2 regions of the Exiguobacterium sp. UBA3968 genome follow, and region 2 is predicted to be linked to the other one. Evidence: riboswitches for the same ligand, from Rfam matches in the RefSeq annotation. Region 2 holds a riboswitch; the other holds the start of a gene.
The links. A riboswitch is a leader RNA that binds a small molecule or an ion and turns the genes downstream of it on or off. The one in region 2 is predicted to bind FMN.

Region 1: it holds a riboswitch for FMN, as region 2 does, so the genes downstream of both, ribD (bifunctional diaminohydroxyphosphoribosylaminopyrimidine deaminase/5-amino-6-(5-phosphoribosylamino)uracil reductase RibD) here and B3S86_RS10390 (ECF transporter S component) in region 2, are expected to answer to the same signal.

What each region holds. Positions count from the first base shown of each region.
Region 1 covers NZ_DGCW01000005.1:2,043,667-2,058,959, forward strand. Annotated here, with positions in the region: gene B3S86_RS12220 (alkaline phosphatase) at 1-1,130, shown strand, start outside; gene B3S86_RS12225 (DUF4352 domain-containing protein) at 1,142-1,789, shown strand; gene treR (trehalose operon repressor) at 1,918-2,625, shown strand; gene treP (PTS system trehalose-specific EIIBC component) at 2,808-4,247, shown strand; gene treC (alpha,alpha-phosphotrehalase) at 4,269-5,909, shown strand; gene B3S86_RS12245 (alanine/glycine:cation symporter family protein) at 6,147-7,505, opposite strand; gene B3S86_RS12250 (DUF6612 family protein) at 8,118-8,939, opposite strand; gene ribE (6,7-dimethyl-8-ribityllumazine synthase) at 9,152-9,610, opposite strand; gene ribA (GTP cyclohydrolase II) at 9,607-10,797, opposite strand; gene ribE (riboflavin synthase) at 10,797-11,423, opposite strand; gene ribD (bifunctional diaminohydroxyphosphoribosylaminopyrimidine deaminase/5-amino-6-(5-phosphoribosylamino)uracil reductase RibD) at 11,408-12,448, opposite strand; FMN riboswitch at 12,607-12,751, opposite strand; gene B3S86_RS12275 (M20 family metallopeptidase) at 12,935-14,140, opposite strand; gene B3S86_RS12280 (MetQ/NlpA family ABC transporter substrate-binding protein) at 14,163-14,981, opposite strand; gene B3S86_RS12285 (methionine ABC transporter permease) at 15,001-15,293, opposite strand, start outside.
Region 2 covers NZ_DGCW01000005.1:1,661,614-1,676,906, reverse strand. Annotated here, with positions in the region: gene B3S86_RS10410 (NifU family protein) at 1-169, opposite strand, end outside; gene B3S86_RS10405 (DUF1462 family protein) at 279-575, shown strand; gene B3S86_RS10400 (NAD(P)/FAD-dependent oxidoreductase) at 617-1,669, opposite strand; gene B3S86_RS10395 (YuzB family protein) at 1,762-1,995, shown strand; gene B3S86_RS10390 (ECF transporter S component) at 2,072-2,638, opposite strand; FMN riboswitch at 2,793-2,935, opposite strand; gene B3S86_RS10385 (HesB/IscA family protein) at 3,047-3,397, shown strand; gene B3S86_RS10380 (NAD-dependent epimerase/dehydratase family protein) at 3,516-4,382, shown strand; gene B3S86_RS10375 (GNAT family N-acetyltransferase) at 4,379-4,882, shown strand; gene B3S86_RS10370 (GNAT family N-acetyltransferase) at 4,879-5,370, shown strand; gene B3S86_RS10365 (NAD(P)/FAD-dependent oxidoreductase) at 5,612-6,610, opposite strand; gene B3S86_RS10360 (NAD(P)/FAD-dependent oxidoreductase) at 6,854-8,065, shown strand; gene B3S86_RS10355 (YuiB family protein) at 8,147-8,464, shown strand; gene glcT (glucose PTS transporter transcription antiterminator GlcT) at 8,566-9,423, shown strand; gene ptsG (glucose-specific PTS transporter subunit IIBC) at 9,641-11,164, shown strand; gene ptsG (glucose-specific PTS transporter subunit IIBC) at 11,294-13,405, shown strand; gene B3S86_RS10335 (MDR family MFS transporter) at 13,558-15,075, shown strand; gene ptsP (phosphoenolpyruvate--protein phosphotransferase) at 15,184-15,293, opposite strand, start outside.

The sequences.
Region 1 (15,293 bases), 380 kb from region 2:
ATCTCGTCGGTCAACAGATGACATATCCGGAAGATGCGAAGGAGAATATCACCGATTCCGCCTCTGCCGCGACAGCGATGTCCTCTGGTGTGAAGACGTACAATGCAGCGATTGCGGTCGATAATGATAAATCGGAAGTCAAGACCGTCCTTGAAGCAGCCAAAGAACGTGGCAAGTCAACGGGACTCGTCGCGACATCGGAAATCACGCATGCAACACCTGCCTCATTCGGTGCGCATGACGAAAGTCGTAAAAACATGAATGCGATTGCAGATGACTATTTCAAAGAACGTGTGAACGGCAAACATAAGATTGATGTCATGCTCGGGGGTGGGAAATCGAACTTCGTCCGTCCAGACGTCGATTTGACGAAAGCGTTCAAGAAAGATGGCTATAGCTATGTCACTGACCTCAATCAGCTGCAAGCGGATAAAAATAAACAAGTGCTCGGATTGTTCGCAGACGGTGGATTACCTAAACGAATCGATCGCGAAAACTCAGTCCCGTCACTTGCTCAAATGACGAACGCCGCAATCAAGCGACTTGATTCGAATAAAAAAGGATTCTTCCTGATGGTCGAAGGCAGTCAAATTGACTGGGCAGGACACGACAATGATATCGTCGGTGCGATGAGTGAGATGGAAGATTTCGAACGTGCTTTTAAAGCCGCGATCGCTTTCGCGAAGAAGGATAAGCATACACTCGTCGTCGCAACAGCCGACCACTCGACTGGCGGTTACTCGATTGGTGCAGATGGCATTTACAACTGGTTCGCTGAGCCAATCAAAGCAGCGAAGAAGACACCTGACTTCATGGCGCAGCAAATCGTCGAAGGCGCGGACGTACGGAAAACGTTAATGAAGTACATCGACCAAGACAAACTCGCCTTGACGGATCAAGAAATCGACAGCGTCTCTCGCGCTGCTGAATCGAAAACATTACTCGACATCGATAATGCCATCGAAGAGATCTTCAACGAACGCTCGCATACGGGCTGGACGACAGGTGGTCATACGGGTGAAGACGTACCCGTCTATGCGTTCGGTCCTGCGAAAGACCGATTCGCTGGTCAAGTCGATAACACGGATCACGCCAAAATCATCTTCGATCTGTTGAAGGCGAAGAAATAAGGAGACGTCTCATGAAACAGATCCTTGCTACTTTGATGCTTGGGACAGTGCTCGCTGGTTGTAGCACTTCCGCATCACAAGACACACCGAAAGAACCATCGTCTGCGAAACAAGAGCAGCCGGTACTGCTTGAAAAAACAAGCGCCTATGTCCCGAACCCACAACTTCCAGATGATCGTCAGCTGACGAAAATCGATCAAACCGTGACGGACGACAAAGGCGACCTGACGTTAAAACAGTTCAAACCAGTGAATGAAACGCGGAAGATTGGTCCAATCAAGATGACGATCGAAGAAATCAAAGTCTTTCACGCCCGTCCAAGCTACGGCATGATCGATTTCTTCCATGGTTATACGCACGATGAGTCCTTTGATCTGATTAAGATACGTGTCATGATCACAAACACGAGTGACGCACCCGTCACCTTTAATCCCGTTGCTCATTTCAAACTGGATGACGAAGCGGAAAAGACACTTGAAGACGATGTCTATCTCGAATCCCTGGCAAAGACATATGCTCCGTCTGAAACTCATAGTGGTAACTTTGGATTCATCTTGGAACGCCCGGTCACATCAATCGAACTCTTGACGAGTGACGTACTCGATGAAAAACAAGCGGTCCTCCAAAAGGGTACGACGTATTCGACATCCCTTCGTTAACTACCCTTCACACTTTTGCGCTCCATCTGTTTTCCGGTTGTACCCGGACCATAGGTGGAGCTATTTTGATGCCTGTATTCGTTCCATGCTACACTAAAAGTACTATTTGAGTGCAAAGGACGGATTGTATGCCGAAATACTTAACCATTTATCATCAACTCGCACAACGGATTCAAGAAGGAACGCTTCCAGCTGACATGAAATTACCTTCTGAGACAGAATTGATGCATGAATTCGAGGCGAGTCGTGGAACGGTCCGAAAAGCGATCGATGCGCTGCAAGAGAAAGGCTTCGTCCGCAAACACCAAGGAAAGGGTGTCTTCGTTCTATCACAAGAAGCGATCGAGTTTCAGTTCAACGGAATCGTCAGCTTTTCGGAGGCGCATCGCCGGATGGGTCGACATGCTGTCGAGACGGATGTGCTATCGTGCGAAGTGCTCTCCGCCTCTCCTGAGCTCGCTTCGTTATTGCATGTGGCACAAGGAACAGACGTAACCCGTATTGAGCGGATTCGTCAGATTGATGGCGAACGCGTCATCCGTGACATTAATCATTTCGTGACCGCACTTGTGCCCGGCCTAACCGCTGACATTGCTAAAGGGTCCATCTATCATTACATTGAAGAGACACTCGGACGGCAGATCAGCTATGCGAAACGAAAGATTGAAGCGCGCCCTGCGACACGGGAAGACCAAGAACGACTTGATCTTCACGACATGACACACGTCATCGTCGTCACGAACGATACGTACTTCTATGAAGGCCAACATTTCGAGCGAACGGAATCACGTCACCGCCTCGATAAATTTCAATTCACCGATATCGCACGGCGTTGAATAGATGGTGATCCATGAGGGAATCCGTACATGACGGGTTCTCTCTTTTTTTAACATCTTAACTTATCTATATAAGTTCTTGACCAACTTATATAGATAAGTTAAGATAAGTGTGCGCAGATAAGAAAACGTTTTCATTTCAAAAGTGGTCGAGTACGTCACTTCCAAAAAGGAGCATCGAGATGAAACCAAACTATCGTCAGATTGCAGAGCAAATCATTGAGAAAATCGGAGGCAAGGAGAACGTTGAGCAGGCAGCTCACTGTGTCACCCGTCTTCGCTTAACGCTTAAAAATCAAGAGCTTGTCGACCAAGAAGCCTTACTTGAAGTTCCGCTCGTCAAAGGCGCGTTCTTGAACGCAGGCGTTTATCAAATCGTCATTGGTGCCGGTGATGTCGACCGGGTCTATGCTGAATTCATTCAACTGACTGGTTTGCAGGCGACAACGATTGCGGACGTTAAATCGTCAGGAGCGGCGAAAATGAACCCGTTCCAAAAGTTGATCAAAGTCTTTTCCGACGTCTTCATGCCCATCATCCCGGCGATCATCGTCGCTGGTCTCTTAATGGGGATCAATAATCTGTTCGGTATCGAATTCGGTGGCAAGACGATGATTGATCGTTATCCGAATCTACAAGGATTATGGGACCTGATCAATATGATGGCAAATACCGCTTTCGTCTTCCTCCCGGCACTCGTCGGCTGGTCGGCAACGAAACGCTTCGGTGGAAGTGAGATCCTCGGAATCGTCATGGGTCTAATGCTTGTTCACCCTGATCTCTTAAACGCTTGGAATTACGGACAGAGCGCTTTAAAAGGTGAAATTCCGACGTTCAACATCCTCGGTCTGTTTGAAATCGAAAAAGTCGGCTATCAAGGACAAATTCTCCCGGTGCTCGCAGCCGCTTATGTCCTTAGCACGATTGAACGCTGGCTCAAAAAACGCGTACCGAACGCCATCCAATTACTCGTCGTACCGATTACGACGATCACATTAACGGGCTTCCTTGCCCTTGCCGTCATCGGACCGGTCACACGTCAAGTCGGTGACTGGATCACGATTGGTGTCGTCAATACGTTCGAAGCCGTTCCGTTACTCGGTGCCTTATTATTCGGTGCACTCTACGCACCGCTCGTCATCACCGGCATGCATCACATGTTCATCGCCGTCGACTTACAGTTGATCGGACAAAATGGAACGACGTTTATCTGGCCGATGATCGCGATCTCGAACATCGCCCAAGGTTCAGCAACGCTTGCGATGCTCTTCCTCGCGAAAAACGTCAACGATAAGAACATGGCGTCGACGTCGGCCCTATCCGCTTACTTTGGGATCACGGAACCAGCGATGTTCGGGGTTAATCTTCGATTCAAATATCCGTTTTATGCGGCACTCGTCGGATCAGCAATCGCGTCTGCCTTCATCGCAGTCAGCGGTGTCCTTGCTCCTGCAATCGGTGTCGGTGGCTTACCTGCTTTCATCTCGATCGTACCCGGGTCGATTCTATCGTTCATTGTCGGCATGGTAATCGCAATTATCGTTCCTATTGCCTGTACGTTCCTGTTCCACTATGTCTCAACGAAACGCGCAAAAAAAGCCGCACTGAACAAAGCGGCGTAATTTCAGAAAGGTGTGTATCTGATGATCACGACAACCGATTGGCGCAAATCCGCCGTTTATCAAATCTATCCGAAGAGTTTTTATAGTCCGGAGGGCAAAGCGACCGGTACGTTGCGCGGGGTCACGGCCAAACTCGATTATCTGGCGGATCTTGGTGTCGATTACCTGTGGTTGACGCCGGTCTACGCCTCACCGCAAAACGATAATGGATATGATGTCAGTGACTATTACGCGATTGATCCCTCGTATGGAACGATGGATGATTTCGAGACGTTACTCGCAGAAACAAAACGACGTGGTCTGTCGGTCATGATGGATATCGTCGTCAATCACTGCTCGACGTCACACGCTTGGTTCGAAGAAGGACGTCATCCGGACAGTCCCTATCATGACTACTTCATTTGGCGCGAGACACCGAACGACTGGGTATCGAAGTTCGGCGGTCCTGCTTGGTCATTCGATGAGGTAGCTGGTAAGTATTACTTGCACCTGTTCGACAAGACGCAAGCGGACCTGAACTGGGAAAATCCCCGACTCCGGGAAGACGTTTACGCGATGATGCGCTTTTGGCGCGATAAAGGGGTCAGCGGCTTCCGACTCGACGTCATTAACTTGATCTCGAAGACGCCAGGGCTTCCCAATGATCCCGAGGGAGACGGACGTGCATACTATACGGACGGACCAAACATTCATGACTACTTGCAAGAGATGAACGCAGCCGTTTTTGCCGGACACGATCTCTTGACGGTCGGTGAGATGTCGTCGACGTCGCTTGAACATTGTCTTCAATATTCTTCGCTCGAAAATCAAGAACTGAAGATGACGTTCAATTTCCATCACTTGAAGGTCGATTATCCGAACGGTGAAAAATGGACGGCTGCACCGTTTGACTTCAAGCAGTTGAAACAAATTTTCTCCGACTGGCAAACTGGCATGAACGGACAAGCATGGAACGCGATTTTTTGGTGTAACCATGACCAACCCCGCGTCGTCAGCCGGTTTGGTGACGACGTCGCGTATCGTGTCGAGAGTGCAAAGATGCTTGCGACGACGCTTCATGGCTTGCAAGGTACACCGTATATTTACCAAGGAGAAGAGATCGGAATGCCGAATCCGGACTTCACGAATCTGTCCGACTACCGTGATGTCGAGACATTGAATGCCTATCAAGAAGCACGGACCAACGGTGTATCGGAAGAAGCAATTCTCGCTGCGATCCGTCAAAAATCACGCGATAACGCGCGGACACCGATGCCTTGGTCAGACGCCGTAAACGGTGGCTTTAGTACAAGTGAGCCATGGATCCCGGTCTCGCCGACGTACGATCAAATCAATGTCGAGGCTGCTATCGCAGACCCTGATTCAGTCTATCATCATTACAAGCGGTTGATTCAACTCCGCAAACAGTATGACGTGCTCACGGACGGTTCATACCGGCTGTTGACACCGGACGATCCATCACTCTGGGCGTACGAACGCGCAACGAGTGAAGAAGAATTACTCGTCGTCTCGAATTTCTACGGAACGGACACGACGTTCACGTTACCTCATGACGGATCGGACTATACGGTGTTGCTTCATAATTATCAGCAGATGCAGACAGAGGGGTACACTTTAACGTTACGACCTTATGAATCACTGATGCTTTATCGTAAAAAGTGATTGAATGAGACGGAGCACACGCAAAAAAGAGAAGGTTGGTTTCCAAGGGATACCCTAGAAACCAATCTTCTCTTTCGTTGAATAGATATAGAATGTGAATGCCTATTCCTCGACTCCTACAGGAAAAGAAAGCATGGTACATTCTTTTGTCAGGGAAAGCGAGGATGGCAAAGTCATTCGTTTTCAAAAATGATTTTTAAGCACTAGTTCCTTCCGAGTCTTTCATTTTCGCATGTTCTACGAAACTTTCCGATTCGCTTCTTCTCGTCTCAACTGTTCGCGGAACAGTCGTGTCTCAGCAATGACGACACCGGACAATCCAATCAAACCGATTAAGTTCGGAATCGCCATCAATCCATTAAAGACATCGGAAATCGCCCAGACCATGTTCAAGTTCGTCGTCATCGCACCCGCTCCGGCGACTAAGACGAACAGGATACGGTATGGGAGGATCGATTTTTGACCGAATAGATAATAGATTGATTTTTCGCCATAATACGACCAGCCAAGAACAGTCGAATAAGCAAACATGACGAGTCCAATCGTGACGATGTATTTTCCGGCAGGACCGAGGAAGACCTCGAAGCTTGCTGTCGTCAATTCAACGCCTTGTAACTTCGTATCAAGTTGTCCTCCCATGACGAGCGTCAAACCTGTGATCGAACAGACGACCAATGTATCTAAAAACACCTGCGTCATCGAAACGAGCGCTTGACGTCCTGGGAAGTCCGTTTTCGCTGCAGCGGCTGCAATCGGTGCTGAACCAAGACCCGCTTCATTTGAGAAGACACCACGCGCGACACCATAACGAATCGCCGCCCCGATCGCGCCACCCGTAATTGCTTCGCTTGAGAACGTGCTGCTGAAGATCGTCGAAATCGCACCTGGAATCAAGTCATAGTTCATGACGAGAATCAGTAATCCACTTCCAACATAGAAGAAAATCATAAACGGAACAAACAAACTGACAACTTTTCCGATTGATTTGACCCCACCAAGAATGACGACGCCTGTCAGTACCATCAATACGATCCCCGTCACGTAAAGTGGCACATCGAACGTTGATTTCATCGCGAGGGCGACCGAATTCGTCTGGACCCCGTTCCCGATCCCGAACGCAGCGATTGAAGCGAATGCGGCAAACAAGACACCCAGCCATTTCTGCTTCAGCCCACGCTCGAGATAATACATTGGCCCCCCTGCCATCTGTCCATTTTCATCAACGACACGGTACTTGACGGCAAGGATTGCTTCCGCATACTTCGTCGCCATCCCGAATAGACCGGACAACCACATCCAAACGATCGCACCCGGTCCGCCGAGGACGACGGCGGTTGCGACACCAACGATATTCCCCGTACCGACGGTCGCAGCCAGTGCCGTCATCAATGCTTGAAAGTGACTGATGTCGCCTTCCGACTTATCGTCCTGATGCTTTGAAAACGCGAGCTTCAGCGCATACGGTAGTTTGGTAATTTGAATGAATCCTAAGCGAATCGTCAAGTAAATCCCCGTACCGACCAACAGAATAAGTAACGGTGGTCCCCAAACAAGATTGGACACCGTACTGATCCAGTCACTAAATGAATTTCCCATTCGTGTTACCTCCCTTTATGAAATATGTAGTTCTTTACCATTTTTTCAGAATTTACTGATAATTGTCAAACTATTTTTTTATGAAACTATTTTGATACTTATTCATTTCAATAATATGAAGGAGATAGTCGTGATTCATACTTCACCGTCTCGGAACAACTGACGAAATCGTGAAATTTAATAATCAATAGGCTAAGAATAACGGAGCAACGATCACGGATACCGTTAACACAGCACACATCCTCCTGTTCACTACGATCGTTGTCATTGGAGTGTTCAGTGGAATCTTTATTATCTTGATTTTATAATCGATCTTCGGTCCTATTCGCCAACTGCAGGCAAAACCTACGAACTTGCCACTCAAGACGATCGAACATTTGAATGCCGCGTCCGGTGGGGTGCTGTCCTTCATCGATACGAAAGTCGTCAATGACAATGATTTATTCGAAGCTATCTCGATTCAATACTAGGATGACGCTCAAGCATTCCGCGATATGCACGAACAGATTTCCGTCAGTCAAAAACAGACGGAAGCACTAAAAGAAGTTCTTCGTCAGTTCCAAGTCTCAAAATAGTCCCCTCATCTTCATGGAAGAGAGGGGACTTCGATGTTTATTGTGCTGCACCTGTGAGCGGTTGTGCATCTTTTGCTTCCGCAGGTAATTTGATTTCGCTGATCTCATTGAATTTTGAGAACGTCGACTCGTTCTTCATATTGAACTCGGTATCTTTTTCAATCGCAAACACCATGTCCATATCGAGTGATTTCGGATAGAATGTTTTCGCATCATACGTCATCGTGTAATTCATTTTCTTGTAATCGATGCTGTCCATCGCATCTTTCATCTGTGCCATCTGTCCTGTCTGCTCGAGCGAATCCTTCATGAATGCTTTGAGGTCGTCCCCTTTTAGTTTGACGTCGATTTGATAAACGTCACCCTCTTTTTTGGCGGTCCAGTTGTCTTTGTACTTTTTCAGTAGCTTGAGATTTTGATCCGTCGATGCCGATGACTCCATCGCCTCAACCATATCACCTAGCTCCGAGACATCTTGAACGAGCCATTGTCCGTTTTGCGATAGATACATCTTATCGTCGACGATATAGCTCTCGATCGACATGTCCTTACCGTCCTGTGGATTTTTCATCGTCATCGTCTGATGCATCGTAAGCGGCTTCTGGATGATATCGGCTGATACCTTCTGATCTACTGCCATCTCACCTGCTTTTGAATTGACTGTCCCCTCCATGTGGAACGATTTAATATCTTTTTGAGCGGCTGTCGCTTTATTCAGTAATTCCGTATTCGAGAGTTCCCCCGACTTCGTCGAACCAGACCCACTGCCACTCCCCGAATCTGTCTGCCCATCTTGACATCCAGCTAGTCCAATCGATGCTGCGACGATCCCAGCTGCTACCCACCTTGTTTTCTTCATATTCATTTCCTCCTTTATACGCGTTACCCTGATTTACGAAAAACATTGGAAAATGTTTCAAAGTTTCTTTATTACCTCATTACCGTTCTTCTTCAAAACAAATCCTCATATTTCAAATCTACTATTCTTTTTTTGAAATTTGATTTATCACCTGCAAAATGTCCACAAAAAAATAGGATGACGGAAACTTCCGTCACCCTATCCTTATTTCGTTAGATCGTGCGTAAAAGATTCGCCATCTCAATCGCGGAAACGGCAGCTTCGTAGCCTTTATTTCCAGCTTTCGTACCGGCACGTTCGACCGCTTGCTCGATCGAATCCGTCGTCAGGACACCGAAGATGATGGGTACGCCTGTATCACGCGACGCACTCGCGACACCTTTCGCGACTTCGTTACAGACATAGTCATAATGTGATGTTGCTCCGCGGATGACGGCACCCAGTGTGATGACCGCATCATACTTACCGCTTTTCGCTAACTTTTCCGCAACGAGTGGAATTTCAAATGCTCCAGGAACCCATGCTGTATCCACAGCATCCGCCGCAACACCGTGACGACGGAACGCGTCGTTCGCTCCTCCGACGAGTTTTGATGTGATCAATTCATTAAAACGTGCTGCGACGATTGCGACGCGTAGTCCTTCTCCCGTTAAGAAACCTTCATAAATCATGATGTGTGTCCTCCTTGGATATCGAGCCAGTGCCCGAGTTTCGTTTGTTTTGTTTTCAGATAACGCTGATTTTCCGGTTCAACGGGTACTTGATGGGGAACACGTTCGATGACTTCAATCCCCTCTTGCTCGAGCACCCGTTGTTTGTCTGGATTGTTCGTCATCAAGCGGATCTTCGTCACGCCAAGATCACGCAACATGTTGGCCGCGACCGTATAATCACGCATGTCTGTCGGATAACCGAGTGCATGGTTCGCTTCAACTGTATCGAGTCCTTGTTCCTGCAACTCGTACGCTTTCAACTTCGCCATCAGACCGATGCCGCGTCCTTCCTGACGTAGATACAAGACGGCTCCACCTTCTCGTTCGATTCGCTCAAGTGCCGCATCGAGTTGTGGACCACAATCGCAACGTTTCGAACCGAAGACATCCCCTGTCAGACATTCCGAGTGCAGACGGACGAGCATCCCATCGTGCGCTTCACCGGATAAGACGGCGACATGTTCTTTCTTATCTTGCGTCGTATAGCCGACCATCCGGAAAGCTCCGAATGTCGTCGGAAGCAACACTTCCGCTTCCCGCGTCAATGGACGCTCGAGATACGCGACGAGTGCCTCGATCGTGATCAGTTTTAAGTCGTGTTCTTCCTTATAGAGAAGCAAATCATCCACCCGTGCCATCGTGCCATCTTCCTTGATGATTTCACAAATGACGGCAATCTCATCGCTACCGGCAAGACGGGCAAGGTCAACACCTGCTTCCGTATGTCCGCGTCGTTCCCGAACACCGCCCTCTTTTGCGATCAACGGGAAGATGTGACCCGGTCGTTTGAAACGTTCCGGTCCATCCGTCAGCATCCGCTGGATCGTCAGCGAACGCTCTTCGGCACTGATGCCGGTCTTCGCTTCTTCATGATCAATGCTGAGCGTGAATGCCGTACCGTGCGGGTCCGTATTATTGTCCGTCATCGGCGAGAGATGTAATCGCTCTGCCACATATGGACTAACCGGAACACAGACGAGTCCTTTTCCATACGTAATCATGAAGTTGATGTTTTCTGGTGTCGCGTGTTCTGCGAGCATGACGAGATCGCCCTCATTCTCACGATCCTCGTCATCACAGACGATGATCGGTCGTCCGTTCTTCAAATCTTCTATCGCATCTTCAATCAAGTCGAATCCGTTCATTACATGTCGCCTCCTAAGAATGCTGCCCAGTCCGTCTGTTTCTCATGTTGCGTGAAATGATAGAGATGTTTCGCCATCATGTCACACTCGATATTGACGACTGCGCCGCTTGCCAATCGATCAAACGTCGTCACTTGACGGGAATGCGGAATCAATGAAATCGAGATCGTTTCCGAGGTGACGCGTTGCAAGGTCAGGCTCGTGCCGTTGATCGCGATTGATCCTTTTGGAATGCAATACTTTTGCCACGATCCGACATCAAACGTATACACCATCGCTTCTCCGTCCGGTCGCCGACTGATTAGTCGTGCCGTCCCGTCGATGTGCCCACTGACGAAATGTCCACCGAACCGACCGTCTGCCGGCATCGCCCGTTCGAGTTGCAACGGGTTTCCGACCCGGTACGTGCCGAGTGCTGTCGAACGAATCGTGTCATGGACAGCATCCGCCGTAAAACCGGTTGGGCTCATTGACGTGACCGTCAAACAAATCCCGTCGACGGCGATGCTGTCACCAATCTTCGTTCCTTCGAGCACCCGGTGCGCTTCAATTTCAAGTGCTAATCCATTCGGTCGCGGAATCTTTCGTTTTAAGGTCCCGACTTCCTCAATCAATCCGGTGAACATATCGTTTCCTCCTTTCGGATGTACGTCAGATGGAGATCCGGTCCGACCGTTTCAATCTGATCGATTTGAAAACGTTCTTCGATATCATGTCGTCCGTTCCAGGCAGTCCCTTCAAAAATCGACGGGGCTTGGTAGACTTCAATCTGGTCGACGAGATCTGCTTCAAAGAATGTGGCTTGAATCGTCGGTCCACCTTCAATCAAAACGCTGCGGATGTCTTGTTCGTATAAGCGTTTAAGAATCGCTTCCGGCGTCTCATATTCACCGACGAGCACCGTCACTTGATCATGACTTATCCGAGGAACACTCGTCAGCCAGTACGTTGGATTTTTTCCATCGCAAAAGACTTGCGCGGTCTCTGGCACCCGACCACGGCGATCGACGATTACTCGAATCGGCTCGATACCTGACACTGCGCGTAAAGTCAGTGCTGGATCATCGACGAGCACCGTTTCACTTCCGACGAGGATCGCATCATGGCGACCACGCAGGGCGCGACCATTCGCGCGTGCTTCTTCTGACGTGATCCAGCGCTGTTCCCCCGTTGCCGCGATCCCGTTCATCGTCTGAGCGATTTTGACGGTCACGGTCGGACGTTTCCGTTCGATCGTTTTCCAAAATGTCTCGTAGAGGACTTCCGCTTCATGCCGTAACAAGCCGACTTCGACTTCGATTCCCGCGTCTTGAAGCCGTTTGATCCCTGAACCAGCGACAATCGCATGTTTGTCTTCCGTTGCGACGAAAACCCGTTTGATCCCGGCTTGTAGAATCGCTTCCGTACATGGTGGTGTCTTACCATGATGGTTGCATGGCTCAAGCGTCACGTAGAGATCAGCACCACGGGCGGCCTCTCCTGCCATTCGCAAGGCTTCGACTTCCGCGTGCGGACCACCGGCAAACCGGTGCGCACCAAAACCGATGATGCGTCCTTGTTTGACGATGACACAGCCGACACTTGGATTCGGACTTGTTTGTCCGTTTAACATATGTGCTAATTGCATGGCATAACTCATCATCTGTGACATCGCGTTCACTCCTTTCAAATAAAAAAGACGCCCCTTGAAAAAGGGGCGTCTGTATAGAAGGGTTCACGAAATACACGGTTCGCCTTCTGCTTTTTCGCATGCAGAAAGAGACCATCTCCTGAAAACATTTTTTCAGAAAACAGCTTGAATCGCGTCGTTTCGTTCTTCTCCCATCCGGACTTTACCGTCGGCCCTGGAATCTCACCAAGTCAGCCATGATGCGTACATCACGGGTCGCGGGCTCGTCGATCGATCGATCGCATCACCGCCGGTTGGGATTTTCACCCTACCCCGAAGAACTGGATTATTGAGTTATACAACTTTAGCCTAGCATATCTTTTTCAAGAAAACAAAGCGCAAATGTTTCGGTATTGGCTCTTTTATGATTTCGTTCCACTTCTGTTACCCCTCCCCAATTCGTGATCTATTGGATACTAAAAATGACTGGAGCACCTTATATCAGTGCGTCCAGTCATTGTGTTCCGGTTACAAATACCCGTTCTTCCGGTCGTGGAATTCTTGGGCAATCGCTCCGCGTGTCCGTTCATCAGCGAGGACGCGAAGTGCTGTCCGTGCGAGGATTTTAGCGCCTGCGATCAACGCTTCATCCCCCGCTTCCGAACGGGCTGCTTCTTTGAATGCTTCTGTATGGGCGACGAGATCGTCCGGACCAATCTTGATATACGGATGGATTGTCGGGATGACTTGACTGATGTTACCCGCGTCCGTCGATCCAAGACCCGGTCGTTCGTCGAGGTGCACGATTTGCCCAAGCGCCTCTGCTTCTTCTTGGAAGAGACGATCAAACGTCCGGTTGAAGACAAGATTGTCGACTTCATTTTGGAAAGCGATGACGTCAAGCGTCGCCCCGGTCGCAAGTGCCGCACCTTGCGCGACCGCTTTGACTTTCTCCGTGACGGCATTCAGCCGTTCCCGTGTCGTCGCCCGAATGAAGAAACGTGCTTTTGCGTATTCCGGAATGATGTTCGGCGCATCGCCACCATGCGTGATGATCCCGTGGATCCGGACATCGTCCGGTAACTGCTGACGTAAGGCGTTGATTCCATTGAAGAGCTGAATGACAGCGTCGAGAGCGTTGATACCTTCTTCCGGTGTCGCCGCTGCGTGCGCGGGACGACCCGTAAAGGCAAAATCGAGCGGATCGACCGCAAGCGAGGACCCCGTGATCCGCGTTTGTCCGGACGGGTGGACCATCAAGGCCGCATCGATTCCTTCAAGCAACTGGTGTTTGACGAAACTGCCTTTCGCACTTCCGTTCGGCCCACCTTCTTCGGCTGGCGTTCCAAGCACGACGACACTCCCACCGACTTCATCAAGCACTTTGCTGAGCGCAATCGCCGCTGCGACACTCGTCGTTCCGATGATATTATGACCGCATGCGTGTCCGATGCCCGGCAACGCATCGTACTCAGCGAGAAAGGCAATTGTCGCGCCAGGTCGGTCGCTTGACTTCTTCGCGAAGAACGCGGTCTCGTGCCCTGCGACGCCGAGTTCTACTGTAAAGCCTTCTGCCGTCAAACGCTCTGCATGTAGTCGCGAAGCAAAGAATTCCTCGTTACCGATTTCCGGCGTCGCATGAATCCGGTGGCTCGTCTCAAGATACGATTCCCGTTTTTGTTCGATGTCCTGCTCAATCGTCTCTACCCATGTCGTGCGTACTGGTGTCGTCATGCTATCCACTCTCCTTTAGAATTTATTCGCCGATGTCGCTTAGTGGAACGAACGTCGGGATCGAGCTACCTTTATATTCTTTTTTGATGAAAGCCGCGACATCTTTTTGTTGGTAAAGCGACGCGATCTTTTTCAGTTCTTTTTTGTTCTTGTCTTCCGTCCGTGTCGCGATGATGTTGATGTATGGTTTTGCTGTCTCGTTCTCATGGACGATCGAGTCCTTGATCGGATTTAGTCCTGCGTCAACAGCAATACCGTTATTGATGATCGATGCAGCGACGTCCGGTAAGACGCGTGGCGTTTGTCCAGCGACGATCGGAACGATTTTCAGTTTCTTCGGATTTTCAACGATCTTATCGACCGATCCATTGCCGTCGAAGTCGTCCGGTAATTTGATCAAACCTGCTTCTTGTAGTAACAAGAAGGCACGTCCCATGTTCGTCGCTTCGTTCGGAACAGCGATTTTGCCACCGACTGGAATATCTTTGACGTCCTTATATTTATCTGAGTAAATGCCCATCGGTGCAATGACGGTCGTCGCAATCGGCGACAGCTTCAACTTATGTTCCTTCTTGAAGGCGTTGAAGTAGGAAATCGTCTGGAAAGCATTGGCGTCGATCTCACCCTCAGCCAGTGCCATGTTCGGCTGGACATAATCGGAGAACTTGACGAGCTCGATTTTGATGCCCTCCTTTTCCGCTTTTTTCGCGACGTAATCCCACACTTGAGTGTCTGAACCGCTGACCCCGAGCTTGATCGTCTTTTCTTCTTCTCCTGATGCTGAGCACCCGGCAAATAAAATCGTCGTTAATGTTGCTCCAATCGCTACTGCTTTTTTCATGGCTGAATCGCTCCCTTGATTAATGTCTTCTGATTTTTCGTGCGACGATGTTGCCTGTCGTCTGTAAGCCTTGGACTAAGATAACGAGAATCCCGACCGTGATGATCATGACTTTCGTGTCGAACCGTTGATAACCGTACGTAATTGCTAAGTCACCCAAACCGCCACCACCGATGGCGCCTGCCATCGCTGATGCCCCGATCAAGCCGACTGTTGCAATCGTTAAATTAAGGATTAGTGAACCGAGTGCTTCCGGCAGAAGGAAGCGGAAAATCGTTTGAAACGGTGTCGCGCCCATCGCTTCTGCTGCCT
Region 2 (15,293 bases):
TACCGGCCTTCAATGTGATTGTTGAACTTGGGCAGCTACCACAAGCTCCCATCAAACGGAGTTTTACGATTCCGTCTTCTACATCTACGAGTTCAACGTCTCCTCCATCACGAAGAAGGAACGGACGCAATTTTTCAAGAACTTCATTCACTTGATCAAACATTTCCATGCGTAAACACATCCTTTCGTATAGTTTCATTGTAACAGGGTTGAAAAATGTTCTCAATCTGGAAAACTTGTATACTAAAGAGGAGTGAATTGAAAAGGGGGACTTCAAGATGGAAATCACGGTTTACGGAACAGCGGTCACCTGTCCGAGTTGTGTCGGGGCACCTAGCTCGGAAGAGACATTCAGTTGGCTACAAGCCGTCCTCGGGCGGAAATATGAGCAAGCGATGACGCTTCGCTATGTTGATTTCGAGACAGCAACATCAGATCAATGGACGGAAGCGCTGAAAGAGGATGTCTATTTTTATCCACTGATCGTGCTCGATGATGAGATGATTGATGAGGGGTACGTCAAACTCAAGACGATCACAGCGGCAATCGATGCGAAGCTGAATCAGGCGGGATGAACGAAAAAGAGGTATCCCAAAGCTTGGGACACCTCTTTTGCTCATTTAATCTTTTTGTGTTTCCATAAGACACCGGACTTCAAGAGACGTGGGACTTTCCCCGTCAGTGCTTGTTTGCCCATGACGATTCCGAAACCATCTGATTTTCCGAGTGAACCGAGCATCCCGCGCAGTTTAATTTCTGGCAGCTTCGGTAATTTCTTTCCTTGCCACTTGGCTTGTAAGACATCGACGACTTGTTCTGCCTGATGTTCTGCGAGTTGACCACTTGGTGCATACGGTAGACTTGCACAATCACCGATGACGAAGACGTTATCGTATTCCGGTACGTGATGATGTTCCGTCAATTTGATCCGACCGCCACTATCCGCAGCAAAGCCGAGATCGCGTACAACTTTGACCGGCTGCGTACCAGCTGTCCAAATCGTTAAGTCGGATGGATACGTATCGTCGCCGTTTCGCACATCGTCCGCTGTGACGAGCGTGACATTCGAGTTGTTGATGACTTCAACATCATGTTCCTCGAACCATTCCTGAACGTAAGACGAGACTTTATCGGATAAGAACGACAAGACGGATGGACCGCGGTCGAATAGACGAATCGTCAAATCCTTCCGGCTCTCATGTAGTTCACTGGCGAGTTCGACACCAGATAGACCAGCACCGACGATCGAGACAACGGATTCCGGTGACAGACCATAAATCGCTTGTTGTGTCTTCCGTGATTCTTCTAGTGTCTGGATGCTGTATGTAAATTCTTGAGCACCCGGAATGTTGTGGTATTTATCCTCGCAACCGAGGGCGATGATTAAGTCATCATAGAATAATTCTGATCCGTCCTGCAGATGGACTGTATTCGTCTCTGGTGAGATTTTGATGACATGTCCATATTTATAGGTAAGATGTTTCCCCTCCGGAAATTCAATCCGGACATCCCGATCTGATAATGTACCTGCTGCGAGTGCGTAGTATTCCGTTTTGAGTGCGTGGTACGGTAGACGGTCGACGAGCGTGACGGCAACTTCCTCGTCCTTGAATCGCTCACAAATCCGCATTCCACCATAACCTCCGCCGAGTACGACCAACTGCTTCATAACGTAAAATCCCCCTTAGTTCCCCTAAATCAGTCTGACCTTGTATAATACGACATGAGGCAGGTCGTTTCCTGCTTGAAGGAGGAAAAAAAGTGAATCCGATTATTGAATTTTGTATTAGTAACTTAGCGGCTGGTACACAGGTCGTCATGGAGCAACTTGAACGTGACCCGAATGTTGACGTCGTCGAATACGGTTGCCTCGGTTATTGCGGGATTTGTTCGCTTGACCATTTTTGTCTCGTAGATGGTGAGACCGTCGTAGGTGAAACGCCGGAAGAGTTGCTTGAAAAGATTTATCTGAAAATCGAAGAGAATGAGCTGTGAGCATGGACGGCCAAAAAATCCCCTCGTTCGTCTGAACGAGGGGATTCGTGTCCGTCAGCGGGCGCAGCTTTTCGGATCAGGCAGATTGTTGGCGGCGCATCATCCATGGGCGTAGTTTCAAGAACAATGGAATGAAGAGTGCCGAGATGAACAAAGCCTTGATGACGTTAAACGGTAAGATACCGGCAGTGATCGCTGTCCATTTGACAGCTGGATCCGCCATGTAATCCATACCGAGGAACCATGCATACGCTGGAAGGATCAAGATATAGTTGAGGATCGCAAGACCGAGTGCCATCGTGATCGTACCAGCGACGAGACCAGTTGCGAGACCTTGTGTTGATTTCTTTTTGTGGTAGAACCAGCTGACAGGTAGTACGAATGCGACGCCTGCAGCGAAGTTCGCGAATTCTCCGACCGGAACACCACTTCCGCGGAAGATGTAGTATAACACGTTCTTCAATGCTTCGACGATGACACCTGCGACCGGTGAGAACATGATCGCTGCGACAAGAGCAGGAACATCACTGAAGTCGATCTTCAGATAGTTTGGTAAGAACGGTAGTGGAAAATTGATAAGCATAAGAACAAATGAGATTGAACCTAACATTGACAGAGTGACCATTTTTTGTGTGCGTTTCATACGAGTATTGTCTCCTTTTGCTCGTTCCTCTCGATGAAGTATTGGCATGACTGCGACCATAAAGAAACCCCTATTGATCAGATCAACAGGGGAGAAGTCCGCATTAAATAAACCTAATCGATTATTGCAAAATCGATCAAATTCAAACTCATGCCGCCATCTTCTCCCATCCAGACTGTACTGTCGGCTCCTGAATTACACAGAATCAGCAAATAGCGCCCTATTCGCTCGCGGGCTTCAACTTAAAAAGAGTTGTTTACCGCCGGTCGGGAATTTCACCCTGCCCTGAAGATGGAACGATTATTTTATTGTACATACCATTTATACAACGAATTCAAGATAGTTTCAAGCAACTAGGTTTCGATTCGCTCAGAAGTTGCGTATACTAAAGAAAAGGAAGGTGATGACATGATCCATTTAACGGAGGCAGCAGCGCTACAAGTCCAGGACATGATGGCGCAGGCACCAGCAGATGAACGAAATCTTCGGATGCTCGTCCAAGGTGGTGGATGTAGTGGTCTGTCGTACGGAATGGGATTCGATCAACAAAAAGAAACGGATCTCGTTTTTGAACAGCACGGCGTGACCGTCATCGTGGACGAAAAGGATTATCCGGTCGTCAAAGGACTGGAAATCGATTATAAACAGTCAATGCTCGGCGGCGGATTCACGATCACGAATCCGAATGCCATCGCAACGTGTGGTTGCGGAACATCATTCCGGACAGCAACGAATGCTGGGACACCGGGTGGCTGTTAATGAATCCAATCGTGGACATCGTCCACGATTTTTTTGTTGCTCTCATACAGGAGACTTGTTGAGTTTACTCGAAATATTACAGAGAGTGAATGCTACTACGAACAGGGAGGGCTTCAGGATGAGAAAAGTATTGATCTTCGGGGGGACACGCTATTTCGGACGACGCTTAGCAATTCGTTTAGCCGATTCGGGGGATGATGTGACGATCGTCACACGCGGTGAGCATACTCCACCCGTCGCGAAGGGCTTGACATTTTTTAAAGGAGACCGAACGTCAAGTAGTACGATGAAGGATCTAAGTCAACAGCACTGGGATGTCATCTATGACAACATCTGCTTCACGCCGTATCAAGCCAAGCTCGCGATCGACGCGTTTGAAGGAAAAGTCGGACGCTATGTGTTGACGTCGACGATGTCTGTTTATGAAGACGGTGGTGCGAAGATCACGGAACGCGCCTACAATCCGTTTCCCGGGAAATATGATCTTGAGAAGGAACATGGGTATGGCGAAGGAAAGCGCCAAGCGGAGAGTTATTTCTTCCAACGCGCGACCTTCCCTGTCGTTGCCGTTCGTTTTCCTGTTGTCCTCGGGCCAGACGATTATACGGAACGACTTGTCTTCCATATCAAACGCGCGCTTGACGGTCGTCCGATTATCGCTGAAAACAACTATGCGAAGATGGGCTACATCTCAAGTTATGAAGCCGCTGCCTTTCTTGAGTGGTGTGGTCGTTCGGAATTGACAGGACCAATCAACGCTGCGAGTGACGGCGTCCTATCGATTCAAGACCTGATGGATAAAATCGACCATATTGCGGGAACGACGAGCCAAATCGTCGCAAAAGGAGAGGATGAATCGCCACTTGCGCCAGAACGCGATTTCTATATGGACACGACAGCTGCGAAAGAAGCGGGCTATCTGTTCCAACATATCGATGACTGGCTCGATCGTTTGATTGAAGAGGAGGTGCGCAATCACCAATGATGCAGTTGATGAAACCAACTCTTGCGTGGGAAACGGAGTACCGCGCCTTTTTAGAAGACTGGCGAGAGTCAGGCGAAACGATCGTACCGGAAGCGGTCGGGGATACGTATGAACCGCTCGCTACCTATTTCGCGGAGCTTAAAGAAATGGAAACGACAGTCAGAGAAGGTCTTGTCACGCATTCGACGTACTGGATGGTTGATGGACAACGAATTGTCGGCGCACTGAACTTCCGGCATGATTTAACGGAGAACTTGAAGTTGTATGGTGGACATATCGGATACGGGATCCGACCATCTGAGCGTCAGAAAGGGTATGCGACGACAGGTCTTCAGCTTGCGCTTGAAGAAGCACGTCAGCGTGGACTTGATCAAGTGCTATTGACGTGTGGTGTTGATAATCTCGCATCACGTCGTGTCATCTTAGCGAACGGCGGACAGGAAATCGAACCAACTGTTCGCAATGGACGCGAGACACGTCGCTTCATTATCCCGTTATGAGAATTCGTGAAGCACGTCTTGAAGATGCGTCGACTATTGCGCGCGTTCATATCGATGCCTGGCGGGAGACGTATCAAGGGATCATCCCTGACTCTTATTTAGCACAGTTGTCTTACGAGAAACGGACGAAACAATGGGAGCAGACGTTAGTCGATCAGCGCGTGTATGTTGTGGAGTTAGAAGACGAAGTCGTTGGCTTTGCGCAAGGTGGACCAAATCGAAGGGATGCGCGTGAAGGAGAACTCTACGCGATTTATGTTTTGCGAGCTTCTCAAGGGCATGGGCTCGGGAAGGCATTGTTTCAACGTATCATCGAGGACTTGGCGGAATACGAGTCAATGCAGGTTTCTGTCTTGCGGGATAATCCGGCGTGCCAGTTTTACGAGCGATTCGGCGGTCAGCTCTTCGAAGAATCGATGATTGAGCGTGGTGGGGTGGAACTCGTGCAGCGGGTTTACCGGATGCCTGTTAAAAGATCATTCGTATGAAATCGGACGTTTCAACATCTTCGCTTTCCTCAGGCGGGATGTAAGCCGCGCCAGTTCCCATTCCATGTGATCTGTCGGGTCTTCCTTATCCCTGACGGAAGCACACATCGTGCTTCCTTTTCCTGTAGGAGTCAAAGATGTTTGGTCACGTCCTAGGTGTGATTCCATCAAAATAAGAGGTCGGACTCCGGTATGTTATCCAGAATTCGACCTCTTATTTGTTTGCAGCCATTCATTTATCTCAAGAATGATTCGTTACTTTTTCGAACAGACTCGTCGAGTGTTGCGGGTGACGAGCCGATGGATCGACAAGAAGTTTCGCCTGGTTGACGGCAATCGGTGCTTCACCGAAGCCTGTTGCGATCAATTTGACGCGTCCTTCGTAAGTCGCAATATCTCCACAAGCGAAGACGCCCGGAATCGCAGTCTCCATCTTCGAGTTGACGCGAATCGAATTGCGTTCGAACTCGACTTCCCATTCTTTGATCGGTCCGAGTGACGAGACGAAACCAAAGTTGCAGACGACATCGTCAGCAGCAACGACGACGACTTCGCCACTTTCAGCATGTTTGAACGTCATCGTCTCGATGTGCGTCTCACCTGTGACCGATTCGAGCGTATACGGCGTCATGACGTTAACGGATGAGTCATGTAATAGTTCGACCGAATGTTCATGGGCACGGAACTTATCGCGACGGTGGACGAGCGTGACAGATTTGGCAATCGGTTCAAGCATCAATGACCAGTCGACTGCTGAATCGCCACCACCAAGCAGGACGACTTGACGATCCTTGAAACGTTCCATGTCGTTGACGAAATAGTGCAAGTTTGTTTCCTCGAAGCGTTCCGCGTCCGCGACACCGAGTGGGCGCGCAGCGAACGAACCGTTCCCTGCTGTCAAGATGACGGTCTTCGTATAATGCTCGCCTTTGTTCGTGACGAGGCGGATGATCCCATCATCCATCCGTTCATAAGCGATGACTGTCTCACCGAGCACATACGTCGGATCAAATTCATTCGCTTGTTCAAGTAGCCGATCGACTAGTTCCTGCGCTTTTACTTTTGGAAAACCGGCGATATCGTATATATATTTTTCAGGATAAAGCGTAGCGAGTTGACCACCTAATTGAGGTAGACTCTCGATGACCTTCGTCTTCATCTGGCGCATTCCTGAATAAAACGCGGTGAACAGTCCTACCGGACCGCCGCCGATGATCGTGACATCATATGGTTGGTACATCTGATTCCCTCCTAGCATTGGATAGGTCTATTATATAGGAAGTAGGGGGTTCAGGTGCAAGTACGGAACATCTCACATTTTTTTAAAGGAAATTACATTTTTCTTTTGCAATCATTCTTAAAAAGTGTTTCAATAGGCTTATAGACATGTGAACATTATTTGAACAAAGTTTTTGAACATTCGTCTGTAATTGAATGTGAAGAAAATCACAACAAAACTACGATTCGTAAGGAGTATCAGAACATGAACACACCTAACATTGTTATTCTTGGAGCGGGCTACGGTGGATTGATCACAGCAGTCAACCTTCAAAAGAAACTCGGCGTCGATCAAGCGAACATCACGTTGATTAATAAACACGACTATCATTACCAAACAACTTGGTTGCATGAACCAGCTGCAGGTACGATGTCTGCGGAGCAAGCACGCATCTACATCAATGATGTCATCAACCCATCACGCGTCAAACTTGTCAAAGGTATCGTTGAGAAAGTCGACACGGCTGCTAAAACGGTTCTTTTACAAGATGGCGGAACAGTTCCTTACGATTACGTCGTCGTTGCTCTCGGTGGCGTTCCTGAAACATTCGGTATCAAAGGATTGAAGGAACACGCATTAACGATCAGCTCGTTGAACAGCGTCCGTAAAATCAAGGAACATATCGATTACTCATTCGCACAGTACAAAACAACAGGATCACAAGATCGTTCACTCTTGACGATCGTCGTCGGTGGTGCTGGATTCACAGGAATCGAGTTCATGGGTGAGCTCGTCAACCGTATTCCAGAACTGTGCAAACAATATGATATCCCACGCGAACTCGTTCGTGTCGTTAACATCGAGGCAGCGCCAACAGTCCTTCCAGGATTCGATGCTGATCTCGTCAACTACGCACACAAATGGCTTGAGCGCCAAGGCGTCGAGTTCAAACTCGGTAACGGCATCAAGGAATGTGGACCAGGAAGCGTCACGTTCGGTCCGCTTCAAGGCGACACGACTGAAACGATCGAAGCAAGTACGATCATCTGGACAGGTGGCGTCAGCGGTAACCCTGTCGTTGCAGCATCTGGTTTCGAAGCGATGCGTAACCGTGTCGTCGTCGAAGAAGATCTTCGTGTTCCAGGACACGATAACGTCTTCATGATCGGTGACTGTTCAGCAGTCATGGATCCAAGTTCGAACCGTCCGTACCCACCAACTGCACAAATCGCGACACAACAAGCACACAAAGTCGCTGAGAACATCGCAGCACTCATCGCGGGTCGTCAAACATCGACGTTCACGTACGAGAACAAAGGAACGGTCGCTTCACTTGGTCATAAAGATGGCATCGGCATGGTCTTCGGTAAGAAGATTTACGGTCGTAACGCATCGTTCATGAAAAAAGTCATCGATAACAAACACTTCTTTGAACTGAAAAAACTTGGTCTTGCGATCAAAAAAGGGAAGTTCTAAGTTCACGTTTTAGGCAAATGTACACTCGTGCATTTGCCTTTTTTGTCGGTTATACTAGAAGAGATTCAAAGGGGGAACAGTATGCATATCATTCAAGCCGTGATCGGGAGTGTGCTTTATCTCGTCATGTTCTTTAGTATCGGATTCATTTTAAACATGTTGTTACGGAGTACATGGGTGATGCTCGTACTCTATCCGATCATCCTCATCATGATGATCGATAACCAATCTACGCTCGAATACTTCACGAATGCTCGTGAAGCGATTCCGAATCTTGGGGACCGGATTGCTGGACTGCAGGCAGCGGATATCACGATGTTCGCAGCTGGGTTTGCTGGAATCATCATCGCCGGTCTATCGATTCGCTTCTTGCGTAAGAGCGGTTACCAAATGTTTTAAAGTCTACTTGAGTAAGTAGGCTTTTTTCGTGCTTGAAAAACCGTTATAATAAAAACAATGTCTTTAAATAAATGTGTAAGAGCAGATTGGGTTGAGAGCGAATGGATAAACAAATGTACCACGTTATCAAGGTATTGAATAATAATGTCGTCATTTGTTCAACTGGTGCGAATCAGGAAGTCATTATCCTCGCGAAAGGGATTGGCTTCGGTCGGAAGCCAGGCGATCAACTGACAGATCTCGACAAGTTGGAAAAAGTCTACACGTTGAAGGATAAAGAAGAACAGGATCAATATAAGGCGCTCGTCGGTCACCTCGATGAAAATTTCATCGCGTTGATGAATGAAATCGTTTCAATGATCGAGACACGGTTTGGGAAAAAAGTCGATGAACATATCCATATCGGATTAACGGATCATTTGACGTTTACGTTCAAACGACTGGAACAAGGAATGGAAGTCACCAATCCGTTTCTTGCCGAAACGGAAGCCTTGTATCCGGAAGAGTACGCACTTGCAGAAGAAATCGTCGAGTTCATCAGTGCCGAGATGAATTTTTACCTGCCTCCAGCCGAGATAGGATTCATTGCACTTCATATTCATTCTGCGACGAACTTCAAAGACGTACTTGAAGTTAACCGCCATCATCAGCTCGTCGGTTTAATTGCTAGTCATATCGAACAGCGACTGGAGATTAAAATCGACCGAAAATCGCTTGATTACAAGCGTCTGATTCGGCATCTTCGTTCAGCGATTGAAAGGGTTTCCAATGGGGAGTATCTAGAGGCTCCAGAAAAAGTAGAAAAGCTATTGCGTGAAGAATATCCGCTATGCTATGATACTGCTTGGGAGCTGATGTCCATCATGGAACGTCAGTTGAAGAAAGCGGTACCGCGCGGTGAGGCGACGTATCTTACGATGCATCTGCAACGCTTAGTGCAGTACGATTCAGGTAAATGACCGCACGGACTACGTGTTACTGATACGATCAGGCATGAGTGGGATGTCGGGCAAGAAGCTTTATTTCCGTTATGCAACGGGATAAGTCTATTGTCTACAATCCGCTCGTGCCTGATTTTTTTCTGTAAAAAAACGGTCAGATGTCTGACTTTTTTCGTCTCAATCATTGGCATTATTCATCATACTTCGCTCTTAACAGGAAAAGGAGGAAACACACATGTTTAAACAGATTTTTGCTGTTCTTCAACGTGTCGGTAAAGCGTTGATGCTTCCTGTAGCGATTTTGCCAGCTGCCGGTATCCTACTCGGATTCGGTAACGCGATGCAAAATCCGAACTTGACGTCAAAACTCGAGTTCTTAAAAAATGATGCAATCATCAAGGTTGCAAAATTGATGGAAGCAGCTGGGGATATCATCTTCGGTAACTTAGCACTCTTATTCGCGGTCGGTGTCGCGATTGGTCTTGCAGGGGACGGCGCAGCCGGACTTGCGGCAATCGTCGGATTCTTGATCATGAACAAAACAATGAGCGTATGGCTCGGCGTTACACCTGAAATGGTTGCTAACGGTCAAGGATATGCAAACGTACTCGGTATCCCAACACTTCAAACTGGGGTATTCGGTGGTATCATCATCGGTCTAATCGCAGCTTGGGCGTACGGGAAGTATCATAATCTCGAATTGCCACAGTTCCTTGGATTCTTTGCTGGTAAACGTTTCGTTCCAATCGTCACAGCAGTTGTTTCATTGGTTGCAGGTCTCGTTCTCGTATTCGTCTGGCCGTTCGCGCAAGATGGATTGAACACGTTCTCTCACTTCATGATGGAGAAAAACCCTACACTCGCAGCATTCGTCTTCGGTCTCATCGAACGTTCGTTGATTCCATTCGGTCTTCACCATATCTTCTATGCACCATTCTGGTTCGAATTCGGTTCGTATAAGAATGCAGCAGGAACAGTCGTTCATGGTGACCAAGCGATCTTCTTCGCACAATTGAAAGACAACGCAAAATTAACAGCTGGTACGTTCATGACTGGTAAATTCCCGTTCATGATGTTCGGTCTTCCAGCAGCAGCACTCGCAATGTACCACGAAGCTCGCCCAGAGCGTCGTGCAGTCGTTGGTGGTCTTCTTGGATCAGCAGCACTTACAGCATTCTTGACAGGTATCACAGAGCCAATCGAATTCGCGTTCTTATTCGTAGCTCCAATCTTGTTCGCAGTTCACGCAGTTTTCGCAGGTCTTTCGTTCATGACAATGCAATTGTTGAACGTTAAGATCGGTATGACATTCTCTGGTGGTTTGATCGACTTCCTTCTCTTCGGTGTTCTTCCAGGACGCACGCAGTGGTGGCTTGTCATCGTCGTCGGTCTTGCACTTTCTGTCATCTACTATGTTGGATTCCGTTTCGCAATCCGCAAATTCAACCTGAAAACTCCAGGTCGTGAAGATGCAGTTCAAGAGACTTCATCTGCTCAAGGTTCTGAACTTGCTGAAGGTATCCTCGATGCACTCGGTTCAGAGTCGAACATCAAACACTTGGATGCATGTATCACACGTCTTCGTGTTGAGGTTCTCGACAAATCGAAAGTCAACAAAGATGAGTTGAAAAAATTAGGTGCTGCTGGTGTCCTTGAAGTTGGTAACAACGTCCAAGCGATCTATGGACCGAAATCAGACAACATCAAGTCTGAGATTCAAGCTGTCATCACGTCACGTAAACAAGAAAAAACAGTCTAATGTTTTTTAAGATGAGTCCTTCTGCGGAAGGGCTCATTTTTTTTTCGAAATCGTTTAGAATCGTTTTGCACTAGAATATTTTAGGGTATGAATTAAGTAGTTTGTTTAAAAAAAGGAGGGAATATGCGCATGTGGAAAAACGTGTTTGGTGTCTTACAGCGAATCGGTAAGGCCCTGATGTTACCGGTAGCGATTTTGCCGGCAGCGGGATTATTGCTTGCGTTCGGGACAGCGTTTCAAAACCCGAACTTAACACAATATTTACCGTTTCTGGAGAACGATTCGCTTGTCGTCATCTGGCGAGTCATGCAGGATGCGGGTGACATCATCTTTGCGAACCTCGGATTATTGTTCGCTGTAGGGGTCGCGATTGGCCTTGCGAACGGAGAAGGGGTCGCCGGCTTAGCAGCCATCGTCGGTTTCCTGATCATGAACAAGGTCATCAGTTCATTCTTGCAGATTACACCAGAAAAAATCACAGAAGCACAAAAGGCGAGTGATTTGTCGTATGCGACGGTCCTTGGGATACCGACCTTGCAAATGGGGGTATTCGGGGGGATCATTGCCGGTTTGATAGCAGCGTACAGTTATAATAAATTCTTTAAAATCAAACTGCCTGATTTCCTTGGATTCTTTGCAGGTAAACGTTTCGTTCCGATTGCGACCGCCTTGTTCAGTCTTGTCGCAGGTTTTGCTTTGTCATATATTTGGCCACCGATCGGAACAGGCATCAATACGTTCTCCAAAACAATCATCGAAGCGAACGAACCGTTGTCTGCCTTCATCTTTGGACTCGTCGAACGTTCATTGATTCCGTTCGGTCTTCACCATATTTGGTACTCAAGCTTTTGGTTCCAATTCGGTGAATATACGGATAAAGCAGGAACGATCATCAATGGGGACCAGCGAATCTTCTTTGCACAATTAAAGGACGGTGTACCATTTACAGCAGGGACATATATGACTGGGAAATATCCATTCATGATGTTCGGTTTGCCAGCAGCCTGTCTTGCAATGTACCATACTGTCGCAAAAGATCGTCGAAAAGCTGTTGAAGGTCTTTACTTCTCAGCTGCATTGACGTCTTTCCTAACTGGGATCACGGAGCCAGTCGAGTTCTCATTCGTATTCGTTGCACCGCTTTTGTTCGCTGTGCACGCTGTTTTCGCAGGTCTATCGTTCATGATTATGGACTTGCTAAACGTTAAGATTGGGATGACGTTCTCCGGCGGATTAATTGACTACACGTTGTTCGGGATTTTACCGAATCGCACTTCGTGGTGGCTTGTCATTCCAGTCGGTCTCGTTTTCGCCGTCATTTATTACTTCGGTTTCCGTTTCGTCATCACGAAATTCGATCTGAAGATTCCAGGACGTGAAGCGATTAAAGAAGGTGCTGCGACATCGACGGCACAAGCAGGTGATCTTCCGTATGAAATCCTGCAGGCGTTTGGTGGTCCATCGAACATCAAGCACCTCGATGCCTGTATCACGCGTCTTCGGATTACCGTCAATGATAAATCAGGTGTCAACAAGGATCGCTTGAAAGAGCTCGGTGCTGCCGGTGTCCTTGAAGTCGGAGATAACGTCCAGGCAATCTTTGGACCGAAATCCGATGGGATCAAGTCAGAAATGGCAGATATCATGAAAGATCCAAATTACAAACCGAAAGAGACACCGGAAGCTGATCCGATTCCACAAGTTCCAACAGGAGATGAAGCGCGAACTTCTGGATCGGGTACAACCGATACGGGACCACTCGCTGGAGATCGTGGTGGTGCTTATGTGCCTGAAGATGGATACGTCGCACCACTGAGCGGTATCATTCGTTCTCTGGATGATGTACCGGATCAAGTATTCTCCGGTCGTATGATGGGTGACGGATATGCGATCGAACCGACGGAAGGATATGTCGTCTCTCCCGTCTCTGGTGAGATCACAACCTTCTTCCCGACGAAACACGCAATCGGTATTCTTGCAGATAATGGAGATGAGATCTTAATTCACATCGGTATTGATACAGTGTCACTTGAAGGAAAAGGATTTGAGGCATTAGCGAAAGCTGGAGATCGTGTCGAACCGGGGACACCACTTCTCAATGTCGATCTCGAGCAAGTACGACCACTCGTGCCATCGTTACTGACACCGATCATCGTCACGAACATTGGCGATCGAAAAGTCGACGTCGATGTCGGAAAGACGGTCGAAGCCGGAGAAGCGATTTCGTATCGTGTAGAGTAAAGGAAGAAAAGCGACGGATCGTCACGAACGATCCGTCTTTTTTATGTGAAAATATCATAAAGCATATTTGATAGTGAGATTTTGCACATATGATGATACAATGAGTTAGCTATTATAAGAGTTAGCTAATTTTTTAGAAATGAGGTGCGTCGATGTCTTCGACTACAACAAAAACGAATACGACACCTGTCGTCATCGGATTATTGATTGGGATTTTAGTCGCAGCGATGGATAACACGATCGTTGCGACGGCGATGCCGACGATCGTCAGTGAACTGAATGGGTTTGATCAGTATGCTTGGGTCACGTCGGCTTACATGATCGCAACCGTTGCCGGGATGCCGATTTTCGGTAAATTGAGCGACATGTATGGAAGAAAACGCTTCTTCCTCTTTGGGATGCTTATCTTCATGATAGGGAGTATCTTGTGTGGAATGGCAGACTCAATCATTGAATTATCTGCGTATCGTGCCTTGCAAGGGCTTGGTGGCGGTGCGTTGATGCCGATCGCCTTTACGATTATTTTTGATATCTTCCCACCGGAGAAACGTGGGAAAGTCAGTGGATTGTTCGGAGCGGTCTTCGGGATTTCGAGTATCTTCGGACCGTTGCTTGGTGCCGTATTGACGGATTCCCTCGACTGGCGCTGGGTATTTTATATCAACATCCCACTCGGATTGATTGCCCTTGGTCTCGTGACGGTCTTCTATCAGGAATCACCAGTTCACCGGACACAGAAAATCGACTACGTCGGTGCCTTTACGCTTGTTGCAGGATTGGTTTTATTCTTACTCGCGCTCGAAATGGGTGGGAAAGAGTATGCATGGTCTTCACCACAAATTCTTGGTCTGTTCGGAGCAGCACTCGTTGCGTTCATTGCCTTCGCATTCGCTGAACGCCGTGCCGCGGATCCCGTCATTACGTTCAGTCTATTCCGTCGTCGTTTATTTGCAGCAACACAAGGCGTTGCGTTCTTTTATGGATTCGTCTTCATCTCGGCCAGTGTGTTCATTCCGATCTTCGTTCAAGGTGTCTTTGGTGGCAGTGCGACGAACTCAGGTCTGATTCTGATGCCGATGTTGATTGCCTCAGTCATCTCGGCGCAGCTCGGTGGCCAGTTGCCGAATAAGTTTGGTTTCCGAAATGTCATGATCGTCTCAGCTGTCTTTTTCCTACTCGGTGTCTATCTCCTCAGTACAATGACGCTTGAGACATCGCGTACAGCGGTAACGATCTATATGATCATTCTTGGGTTCGGTGTTGGCTTCAGCTTCTCGTTGTTGAACCTAGCAAGCATCAATGGGATCGAGATGCAACGTCGTGGTGCTGCGACGTCGATGGGATCGACATTCCGGACGATCGGGATGACGCTTGGTGTCACGGTCCTCGGCATCATTCAATCACGAACGTTCACATCGGCTGTAGCGGATCGATTGCCGCAAGGTGGAGCGCCGTCAGGTGGGCAGTTCCCGACGGCAGCTGCGTTTGCGAAGATGCCACCAGAAGTCGCGACAGCAATCAAGACGTCGCTTGCAGAATCCATCTCTACCGTCTATTTCTGGGCCTTGATTCCAGCAGTACTCGGTGTCATCTTTATCTTCTTAATGGGGAACGAGCGTCCGATTTTAACGGAACAAGCGACCCCAGCGAAGAAAAAACAAGCTCAATAATCAGGTTTCAACAACGCCTTCTTTCTTATTTAAAAGAGGGCGTTGTTTTTTTGTTAATCGGTATAAAAAAAGACGAACCTGGATTACTCCAGATTCGTCTAACAGAAATTATTTTTTGATATCGAATGTCGTGCTGAGGAAGTCGACGACTTCTTCTGCTGTATCCATATCAAGCACTTGCTCGACGATTGCTTCACATTCTGACTTGTTGAGGCGTG